2 regions of the Macrococcus armenti genome follow, and region 1 is predicted to be linked to the other one. Evidence: riboswitches for the same ligand, from Rfam matches in the RefSeq annotation. Region 1 holds a riboswitch; the other holds the start of a gene.
The links. A riboswitch is a leader RNA that binds a small molecule or an ion and turns the genes downstream of it on or off. The one in region 1 is predicted to bind S-adenosylmethionine.

Region 2: linked by a shared signal. The riboswitch ahead of LAU42_RS08195 (hypothetical protein) and the one ahead of LAU42_RS02510 (methionine ABC transporter ATP-binding protein) in region 1 are both predicted to bind S-adenosylmethionine.

The regions. Positions count from the first base shown of each region.
Region 1 covers NZ_CP083608.1:453,395-458,607, forward strand. The annotation lists gene LAU42_RS02505 (phospholipase D family protein) at 1-1,172, shown strand, start outside; SAM riboswitch class I at 1,256-1,362, shown strand; gene LAU42_RS02510 (methionine ABC transporter ATP-binding protein) at 1,435-2,451, shown strand; gene LAU42_RS02515 (methionine ABC transporter permease) at 2,441-3,106, shown strand; gene LAU42_RS02520 (MetQ/NlpA family ABC transporter substrate-binding protein) at 3,122-3,964, shown strand; gene LAU42_RS02525 (TetR/AcrR family transcriptional regulator) at 4,000-4,542, opposite strand; gene LAU42_RS02530 (HlyD family secretion protein) at 4,683-5,213, shown strand, end outside.
Region 2 covers NZ_CP083608.1:1,564,376-1,569,588, reverse strand. The annotation lists gene LAU42_RS11990 (GrpB family protein) at 1-188, opposite strand, end outside; gene LAU42_RS08200 (helix-turn-helix domain-containing protein) at 282-1,172, shown strand; gene LAU42_RS08195 (hypothetical protein) at 1,731-1,961, opposite strand; SAM riboswitch class I at 2,035-2,136, opposite strand; gene LAU42_RS08190 (ABC transporter permease) at 2,188-2,952, opposite strand; gene LAU42_RS08185 (ABC transporter ATP-binding protein) at 2,949-3,833, opposite strand; gene LAU42_RS08180 (PLDc N-terminal domain-containing protein) at 3,830-4,039, opposite strand; gene LAU42_RS08175 (helix-turn-helix domain-containing protein) at 4,039-5,130, opposite strand.

The DNA of each region.
Region 1 (5,213 bases):
ATGATACATATGATGGTGATGTTAAGTTTCCGAAACTGACGACAGAACTTACGCATGCACTGATAAATAAAAAGAAAGAAAATCCAGACATTCAAATCTACATGTTGACAGATCCGATTAATTCATTTTATGGAAGTTACACACCAGCGCATTATAAAATGTTGCGTGATAATGGTATATCTGTTTATGAAACGAATCTTGTAAAACTTCGTGATTCAAATCCAATATACTCAGGGTTATGGCGACCGACTTTACGCTTTTTCGGAAATAACGAGAATGGTCTCATTCCGAATATATTCTCTAAAGAAGCACCGAATGTAACGGTACGAGGTTTCGCAAGATTACTTAATATGAAAGCGAATCATCGAAAAACATTAGTAACAGAAGATGCCGCAATCATATCAAGCAGCAATCCACACGACCCTAGCGGACATCATCAGAACGTTGCAGTAAAAGTAACAGGCCAATTACAGGAAGATTTGATTAAAAGTGAAATTCATGCACTGAACATGAGCGGTAGTAATTTATCAGCAAGTGATTTCGCGATAAAAAATCACGCATATAGCAATGACATGGATTATAAAACAACACTCGTAACAGAGGCTAAAGTGAAAGAAGCGGTACTGCGAAATATTAACAGCATGAAGTCCGGGGATAATATTAAGATGGGAATGTTTTATTTATCTGATCGTGATATCGTAAAATCACTATTAAATGCATCAGACCGTGGTGTAGAGGTTCGCATTATTTTAGATGTAAATAAAGAAGCATTCGGAAAGGAAAAGCCGGGTATACCAAACAAACCTGTTGCGCATGAACTCATCTCAAAGTCAGACGATCATATAAAAGTGAGATGGGCGGTGAGTCACGGAGAACAATTCCATGCGAAATATACACTTTTTAGAAGTTTATCGACTGGTGAGAGCACTGTAATACTTGGAAGTGCGAACTTAACACGTCGAAACGTTGGAGACTATAACATGGAAACAGACGTTGTGATTTCCGGTAAAAGCGACTTAAGCGTATTTAAACAACTAAACGATACATTTGATGCAATGTGGGAAAACAAATATGCGCATGTAACAGATGATTATGACGTCCAGAAAGATCCATCGTTTATTAAAGACGTCTTATACCGTGTACAGGAGTTTACAGGGTTATCGAGTTTCTAAAAAAAACTAAATTTTTAAAAAAGTTTAAAAATAATATTGACTTATTTATGTATCACATGTAATATGTAAAACAACTTAATAATAATTTATCAAGAGAGACAGAGGGATATGGCCCGATGAAGTCTCAGCAGCGGACTCTACTACAGAGCACTGTGCTAAATCCATCAAGCATTAGCTTGGCAGATAAATGTTGAACGTATAACACTCATTTAGCTCAAGCTATGTGAGTGTTTTTTTATTTGAAGGAGGAGGAAAAATGGGCATAATCGAAATTCAGGATGTTACGAAAGTATATACTACGAAAAAAGGTGAAGTTCATGCACTGAATCATGTGGACTTAACGATTGAGAAAGGACAAGTATTTGGAATTGTTGGTTACTCAGGTGCAGGTAAATCAACTTTGCTGAGATTAATAAATCGTCTGGAAAAACCGACGACAGGGAATGTTATCGTAGAAGGTCAGGATATTACGACGATAAGAGAGAAAACATTGAGAAAAAGACGTCAGAATATCGGTATGATATTTCAGCAATTTAACTTATTTAAATCAAAAACGGTAGGAGACAATATTAGATATCCGCTTAAATTATCAAAGCGATATAACAAATCAGAAATCGAATCAAGAGTTGATGAGTTGTTAAACTTTGTTGGTTTAATTGATAAAAAAGATGATTATCCAAATCAACTCTCAGGAGGGCAGAAGCAGAGAATAGGGATAGCGAGAGCACTTGCAACAGAACCGGATATATTACTCTGTGATGAAGCAACGAGTGCGCTTGATCCTGAAACGACAGATGATATATTAAACTTACTGAAGAAAATAAATGAGAGACTCAATATTACAATTGTCATTATTACACATGAGATGGAAGTCGTTAAAAAGATTTGCGATGAAGTTGCTGTAATGGAACACGGCAAAGTCGTAGAACAGAATAAAGTATTTGAACTGTTCACTTCGCCAAAGCATCCTGTTACGAAACGATTTGTTCATAGCGTATTAAATGATGATATACCTAATGAAATTAAAACATCAGATCGTAAATTATACCGTTTTATTTTCAGTCATCAGCAAATCTTAAAGCCGGCACTCAGTCAGGTCGGTCGACAGTTTGGGGTTGATTTCAATATTTTGTATGGTGGTATAACCGAGTTAACTGATAGATTATTTGGGAATTTGTTAATCGAAGTGATAGGATCATCTTCTAATATTGATGCAGCGCTGAATCAATTACGTGAATTTAAAATTGATATAAAGGAGGTAGAAGGATTTGAAAACTGATATTACAACATTTTATCCAGTTATTATCGAGCAGACGATCAACACATTAATCATGGTGGTGATTACATTATTCTTTGCAGTACTGATTGGGCTTCCACTCGGAATATTACTTTATGCGACTGCAAAAGGTAATATACTGGAAAACAAGTTTGTGAATGGTATATTAAATGCACTGATTAATACGATCAGGCCCATTCCATTTATCATCTTCCTTGTCGCATTAATCCCGGTTACGAGATTTTTAGTTGGAACATCAATTGGAATATGGGCAGCGATTTTCCCGATGACACTCGCAGCTTCATTATCCATCGCACGTATTGTAGAAAACAATATTGTATCTGTAGATAAAGGTGTGATAGAAGCAGCAGAAGCAATGGGGTCAAGCAAGTTCGATATATTATTTAAAGTACTCATACCTGAAGCTGCGGGTGCTTTAATATTAGGTTTAACATTTACGACTGTATCACTAATTGAATTCTCGGCAGTAGCAGGACTCGTTGGAGCTGGCGGTATAGGTTACTTGGCATTTACATATGGTTATCAGAGATTTGATGTATTGATTATGTTTATTACAGTCGTCATACTAATCATACTCGTTCAGATTACACAATTTATCGGTAATAAATTTGCAAGCATATATACAAATAGACTATAAAAGGGAGCAATGAACATGAAAAAATTATTCGTATTATTATTAAGTTTAATCGTTGTACTGGCAGCATGTGGGAGTAAGGAGAGTAAAGAAAAAACTGTGAAGATTGGTGTCACTGGCGTAGACTCTAAAGTTTGGGAAGTAGTGAAGAAAGAAGCAAAGCAGGAAGGTATTAATATTGAATTTGTAGAGTTTCAAGATTACACAGCACCAAATAAAGCATTGAATGAAGGTGAAATTGATTTAAACGCATTCCAGCACTTTGCATTTTTAGATCAGTTTAAAAAGGATCATAATCTTGATATTTCAGTATTAGGTACGACAGTATTTGCACCACTTGGCGTATATTCAGAAAAAGTAAAATCAATTAAAGATATTAAAAAAGGAGATACAATTGCTATTCCTGACGATGTAACAAACCAGGCACGTGCGTTACGTTTGCTTGAAGCAGGAGGATTAATAAAGTTATCAGATGACTTTGGATTGTTTGGTGGTCCGGAAAAAGTTAAAGAAAACAAACTAGATATTAATATTAAACCAATTGATGCACAGCAAACACCACGCGTGTTACCAGATGTTGCAGCGAGTATTATCAATAACGGTGTTGCAGCACGTGCTGGTTTAAATCCTAAAAACGATCCAATTCTCCTTGAAGATTCAAACAGTAAAAATGTTGCTCCGTATATTAACGTTATCGCTGCACAAACGAAAGATAAAGATAATAAAACATATAAGAAAATTGTAGCATTGTATCATTCAGATAAAGCGAAAGACGCCTTAAAGGAAGACACGAAAGATGGCGAGATTCCTAAAAACTTAAATGCAGACGAAATTAAGAAAATTGAAGACAATCTGAAATAAATAATAGAGGTGTAAGACATTTGTCTTATACCTCTTTATCGATTTATTTTAAGTATATTATTATAAATAATCGTACTGATTACTTCAGGCGGCTCCGGGCAGTCATTTTGCAACCAGAAATATAACACCCCGAACTGACCACCGATCGTATAGCTGACGAAATAATCAGGATATTGAAGCGTCGTACTTGTTTCCAGAACATTCATATAGTTTGTACGCCAGTTTGAAAGTAGTTTCTGGGTAAAGTTCTGTGCTGGATGAAGTGTAAGTAGCACACGAAAGAATTGTCGGTGCTTATAAATATATTCAATCGTATGCGTTAAATATTTTTCAACAGAAGGTCGCTTATCTTTCGTTAAATGCAAATTTACAAAATCTTCATTTAATATTACTTCTAACTGCATGATATGGCTATCAATCAAACTATCCAGTAAAGCATATTTATCATCGAAGTATGCATAAAACGTCGAGCGATTAATCTGTGCTTCTGTACAAATCATCTTTATTGTAATTTCTCTGAAACGATATGTTTCCATCAACTGAATTAAGCTAGTTTCGATTAACTGTTTTTTATCCATATATATACTCATTTCTTCTTATTTAATAGTAGTAGTGCATTTATTTTACTCAATTTCCGACAAATTCACAATTATTGTTGGTTGAATGTTTATGAAATCCTACTATAATATTCTTTATGTAAAAAGGGAGGAAATTATAAATGAAGAAATTAGTAATGATTAATATTTTAACGTTAGTTATTTTAGCAGTGTTAGGTATTGTGGGCTTTCACTTCTATGATGAAGCAACAAATTATGTGAAAACAGATAACGCAAAGGTAGATGGTGATCAGATTGCAATTGCAAGTCCAGTAGCAGGAAAACTGATTACATTCGATAAAAAAGTTGGGGATACGTTATCAAAAGACGATAAATTAGGTACAGTTGCAGGTGCAGGTCAGGATGGCGCGCCTTCTAAAGTAGAATTAACGATGCCACAGGATGGTACATTAGTTAAGAAGCAAGCAACTGAAAACGGATTTGTAGGCGCAGGTACACCAATTGCATACGCATATAATATGGATAAATTGTTCGTAACTGCAAACATTAAAGAAACAGAACTTGATGGCGTTAAAAAAGGTCAGAAAGTAGATGTTTACGTTGATGGCTATAAAGATACAACATTAACTGGTAAAGTTGAACAAATTGGTTTAGCGACAGCTTCAAGTTTCAGCTTATTACCATCATCAAAC
Region 2 (5,213 bases), 1.1 Mb from region 1:
AGAAAATAATATGATATGGAGTTCAGTTGAATTATGTTTTTAAGAGTAGGTATTGAATTACTTCCAATGTGATGGATATTAATCACTTCATCGTTCAGAATTTGAGCTAATGCGATCTTTTCATTTTGTAACATATTTGGCCATTCAGAATTATACGGGACAACCTCTAGTTTGCGTATTGGAGACATCCAACTTAAAATTGATTTTTATAATATAATACAGCAACATTTATCAAAAACAAATCGCAAGTAACAGTTACAATATTTATGAGGTGATACATATTGAGTCAGGATAATATCAATCAAATTATTGAACTTGTTGAGGAAAACTTATTAGAAAATTATACGTTAGACGATTATGTAAAGCGCACAGGTTATTCAAAGTTCCATTTGATGAGAATGTTCAAGAGAGCGACTGGTTATACATTTTATGACTATATAATAAGTAGACGTATTGCTTATGCTTCACAATATTTATTGTATACCGATATTAGTATTATCGATCTGGCTTTTGTACTGAACTTTCAATCTCAGGAAGCTTTCTCGAGAAGGTTTAAATCAGTGTACGGATTACCACCAGGTAAATATCGAAAATTGATGAGTGGATTAATAAATGATAACAAGGAGGAAGTAGTGATGACTTCAGAACATATTAAGGGATGGATATTGACTGGGACTGCGCCACATCTTTATGAAACCGTATTGGATACAAAGGTATATCATAGTGGACACCAATCAGCTTTATTATCATCTAAAGATAATGACGCAACGTATAATGAGAACACTTTCGGAACCTTAATGCAAAGTATTTCTGCAGAATCTTATAATAAAAAACGTGTGAAATTTTCAGCATTTATTAAAACAGAGTCAGCAGATAAATGTGGATTATGGGCTAGAATTGATGATGCTAAAAACGATGTAATGCAGTTTGATAACATGATGGATAGAGCAATTAACGGAACAAATGAATGGAATTATTACTCTGTCGTATTAGATGTAAATGAAAGTGCAGCATCAATACATTTTGGAGTTTTATTATTAGGTAAGGGTAAAGTATGGATTGATCAATTTAAATTAGAAGAAGTCGATGAAACAATACCATGTACTGATACGTTAACAAAAGCACAAGATCTGCCATCATTACCTATAAATTTAGACTTTGAGGATATGTAATATGAATAAGATATTGAAATTTAGGGTTTTAAATCTTTGTATTGCTTTAATATATTTAATACTTCTTTCAAAATTCTTATATTGGTTAGGTCATTATATATTTGATTATGATATACATTTGTTTGAATTTATTAAAATTCCCTATGCGAATACTTTAAGTACTATTGTTTTAGTAGGATTGGTAATTTTTCTAGAAAGTTATAGTGAAACTTTTGAAGAAAGTAATAGTAGATGAATTAATAAACTTATAAAAATTGGAATGCATGTATTTAATATATCAATGCATTCCAAATTTTTTTGCATAATTATCTTTTATAAATAATATATTCTTAATACTTTTTAATATACATAATTTGGATGTATATTAAAAATATAAAAACTGAAATGAGTTATTATGAATCATCAAAAATGGATTAGAGCATGAAAAACACTTTGCTTTATTTTAATAATAGTCGTTTTCATCATAGTCAGACCTTTGATAGAAGTGAAATAATAAAGGACGACGAATAAATATTGAAAAAAAAGCAACCGCGACTTGATTTGTCACGGTTGTTTTTATTAACAACGTTCTACTGTAATTTTAAAGCCGTCGACAATGAATTCTAACTTTTTCTGCTGCATGTGTTCTTTATTTTGTACTCTAGTATCATTAGCCTCAGCTTCGATCTTACCTAATTCCTGTTCCAGCTCTCGAATTTTGTAAACCTTATGCATATTCGATGCATAACTGTTCGGCTTTACCTGTCTTTGTTCGTTTAAATCTGCAAGTACATCTGCTCTCGTTCTCATATAAAACACTCCTCATAAAATTTTTACAATAAAAATAAGCTCATCTTAAAGAAAGAAGAGCTTGAGTAAGAACTTCTTATCTTTCAAGATTACATCTTGTTGGAATTAGCACAGTGCATACGCCTGTTGCTGAGGTTTCATAGGGCCAAGTCCCTCCACCTGCTCTGAATAAGATACGAGCTATTTTTTTGTATATTTATTATAACATATTTTGTTCTTGTTGTGTTTAAATTTCGGCCTTATTAAAGCGATATATACTTAATATAATACTTAACAATATGATCATTATTGTGATGATGATAGGTGTAAACATTTGGCTAAATACAGTTTTTTCAATCATTATATCTGTGTTTTTCTGGATGAGTTGTAATGGTAACTTATCTTTAATGTGTTTAAACATGCTAAGTATGAACATCATGACAACGATTAACAGTATACCTAACATTACAGCAATATTATTCTTGAGCAAAGTTGATAAAAGCATAATAATACTAAGTAACATTACTCCGAATAACCAGCTCATCATGTAAGCGGCGAGTTTATAGGATCCTTCGTTATTGAAATAATATAATGTATAAGAATATTGGATGAGCGCACCTATAATGTATGCGATTGTCCAGATGATTGTACTGATGATCCATTTAGAAAGTATAATGTATTTTCTGCTTAAACCTTTTGTAATTAAATTGAGCAATGTTCCTCTTGATAATTCGTTTGTTAAAATACCGCTGAACATAATTACTAATATAATGAGCCCTATTTGATTGATATTTTTGAAAAATTGAATATATGAATCTATATAGGTAGCTTCAGGAATATTAAAGTCTTTCACTGTTGAGGGGAGAGCATTCTTTATAATGTCTGGCATTATAATGGCTGTGAGAGGACTCATAATTCCAAGTATCATGAATACGATGATAATAGGTATTAATTTATTTGTGCGTATACTCTCAGTCCATTCTTTTTGAAGCATAATCATTAGCTGATTCATGATGTAACCTCCAAATAAAGCGTTTCTATATTATTATCGATACGCTCGATATATTCTGGGTAAATTTGCAGCATATTTAATTTTTCATATAGTGTCTGCATGGCCGAATCATTTGATGATATGAATGTATACTGACCATCAATCGTATAATCAAAATATGGGCTTAGTTTTTCTTTTTCTGTTTGATTTATCTTTAATTTGAGTCGAATTAATGGTGTTTCAAAGTTAGGTTTTAATGTATTGATATTAGTTATTTTATTATTTGCTAGGACTATGACTTCATCACATATGCGTTCAATATCTGTCAGGATATGAGTTGAGAAGATGACAGTGGTACGATGTTTAATGCGTTCTAATATATCCAGTATTTCTTGTCTTCCTTTCGGATCGAGCGCACTCGTCGGTTCATCACAAATAAGAATTTCTGGATTATGAATTAATGCTTGAGCAATACCAAGCCTTTGTTTCATGCCACGTGAATATTTAGTGATGCGAATATTACAGTCATCTAAGCCAACTTCATTGAGTAGGTCGGTAACACGTTGATTGACTTCATCTCGTTTAATAGAAGTGATTTTAGCGCATAGTGTCAAATACTCTCTTGCATTCATATAGTGATAATACTCAGGTACATCTGATAAATATCCTATAAATTTATTTGTGGGTGTTTCACCATAAGTTACAGGGAGATCATTAACTAATATTTGCCCTGAATCCAGACGTAAAAGTCCTAATATCATTTTTATCGTTGTTGTTTTTCCTGAACCATTCGGACCAATGAAGCCGTATATTTTTCCAGTTTCAAAACAATATGATGCATCTTGAAGAATGACTTTATGAGCAAACTTCTTGTTTATATGAATTAATTTTAGAATACTCATTGATATTCCTCACTGACTAAATAAGAAATTGGTCCAATGATGTTAACGAATATTATGATTAAAATCCATGATGCTTTATTAAGGTTTTTAAAAGAGTCACGTTTAATAACTTTGACAAGTGCGAACAACATTAAAATAACTTGTAATATTATCAATGGTATTAGAAATGGCAGGTAATCACCTAATACAGTAATATCAGTATTCATTATTTTTCCTCCTTTATCAGTTGCTGAAGCTGAAACTCAATATTTTTAAAATCTTGATTCTCACGTAAGTTATTGAAATGAGGCAGTTGATACAGTGTCTGTAGCATCGTATTCTTTATATTTTCTTTATCAATCGGTGCAACGATTCCTGTCGGAGTATCATTTAGCCATTCATCTATAACATCGAAATAGTCATCTCCGTGAAGGTAATATTCCTGTATCAAGCTTCTGCAGTTTGCAACGTATTGTTTTAAATAATTGATTGAGCGATTTGTATCTTTTGACGCATAGTGCATTGCTGATAATAAATTAAAGTTGAGTGCAGTATTTGGATGAAGTGTGTTGATATTAAAACTTTGAACAATTGCTTCAGCTCTCTTAATCGTTTCCTCTACCTGATCTGTTAATTTAAATTGGATCAGCATGTTGAGGTGTGTGATAAGAATAATGAGTTGCTGATATATTTCAGCTTGTACAACAATTTTAGCTTCTTTTATTCTTCCTAATCGTAAATAACTATGTGCGAGTAATAATTCTTCACCAAGTTTATATGGTCGGTCATGGATTAAAGACACAACATTTTCATAGTCTTCAAGAATGGTATAGCAATTGGCTTTGAGAAAAATCGCATGGTTAATCATATTAGGATTCTGACAATTATAAATGACGCGGTCTGTGTATTGAATGGCAAGACGGATGATATCATCACGTTTCTGTGATAGAAATGCATGGTTTATTAATACTTTAGATAGCATAAGAATTGTGCTGTAATCATTCGTATAAGATTTAAATAGTTGTTCAATTTCTGAAAGGATAGCATCAAAATTATCTTTATTGATTCGACTTGTTAATGATGCATGCAATTTTTTAATTTCATTTTTTTCAAGATATGGAGAAAATCCAATAAGCTCATCAACTGAAATATCGAATAGATTTGCTAAGACTGGTAAATATTTTATGTCAGGATATGAAATGCCATTTTCCCATTTTGAAATTGTTGCTTTCGTTAAATTTAAGTAATTCGCTAAATCTTCTTGTGTAAAATCTATTTGTTTTCTGAACTTCAAAATATTTTGATTAATTTTTATCATATGCTTCCCTCCTTACCTTCATTATATAGTCAACGAAGATATATTAAAATTTCATATCCGTTTACTTTTCGAATTGAAAGTAT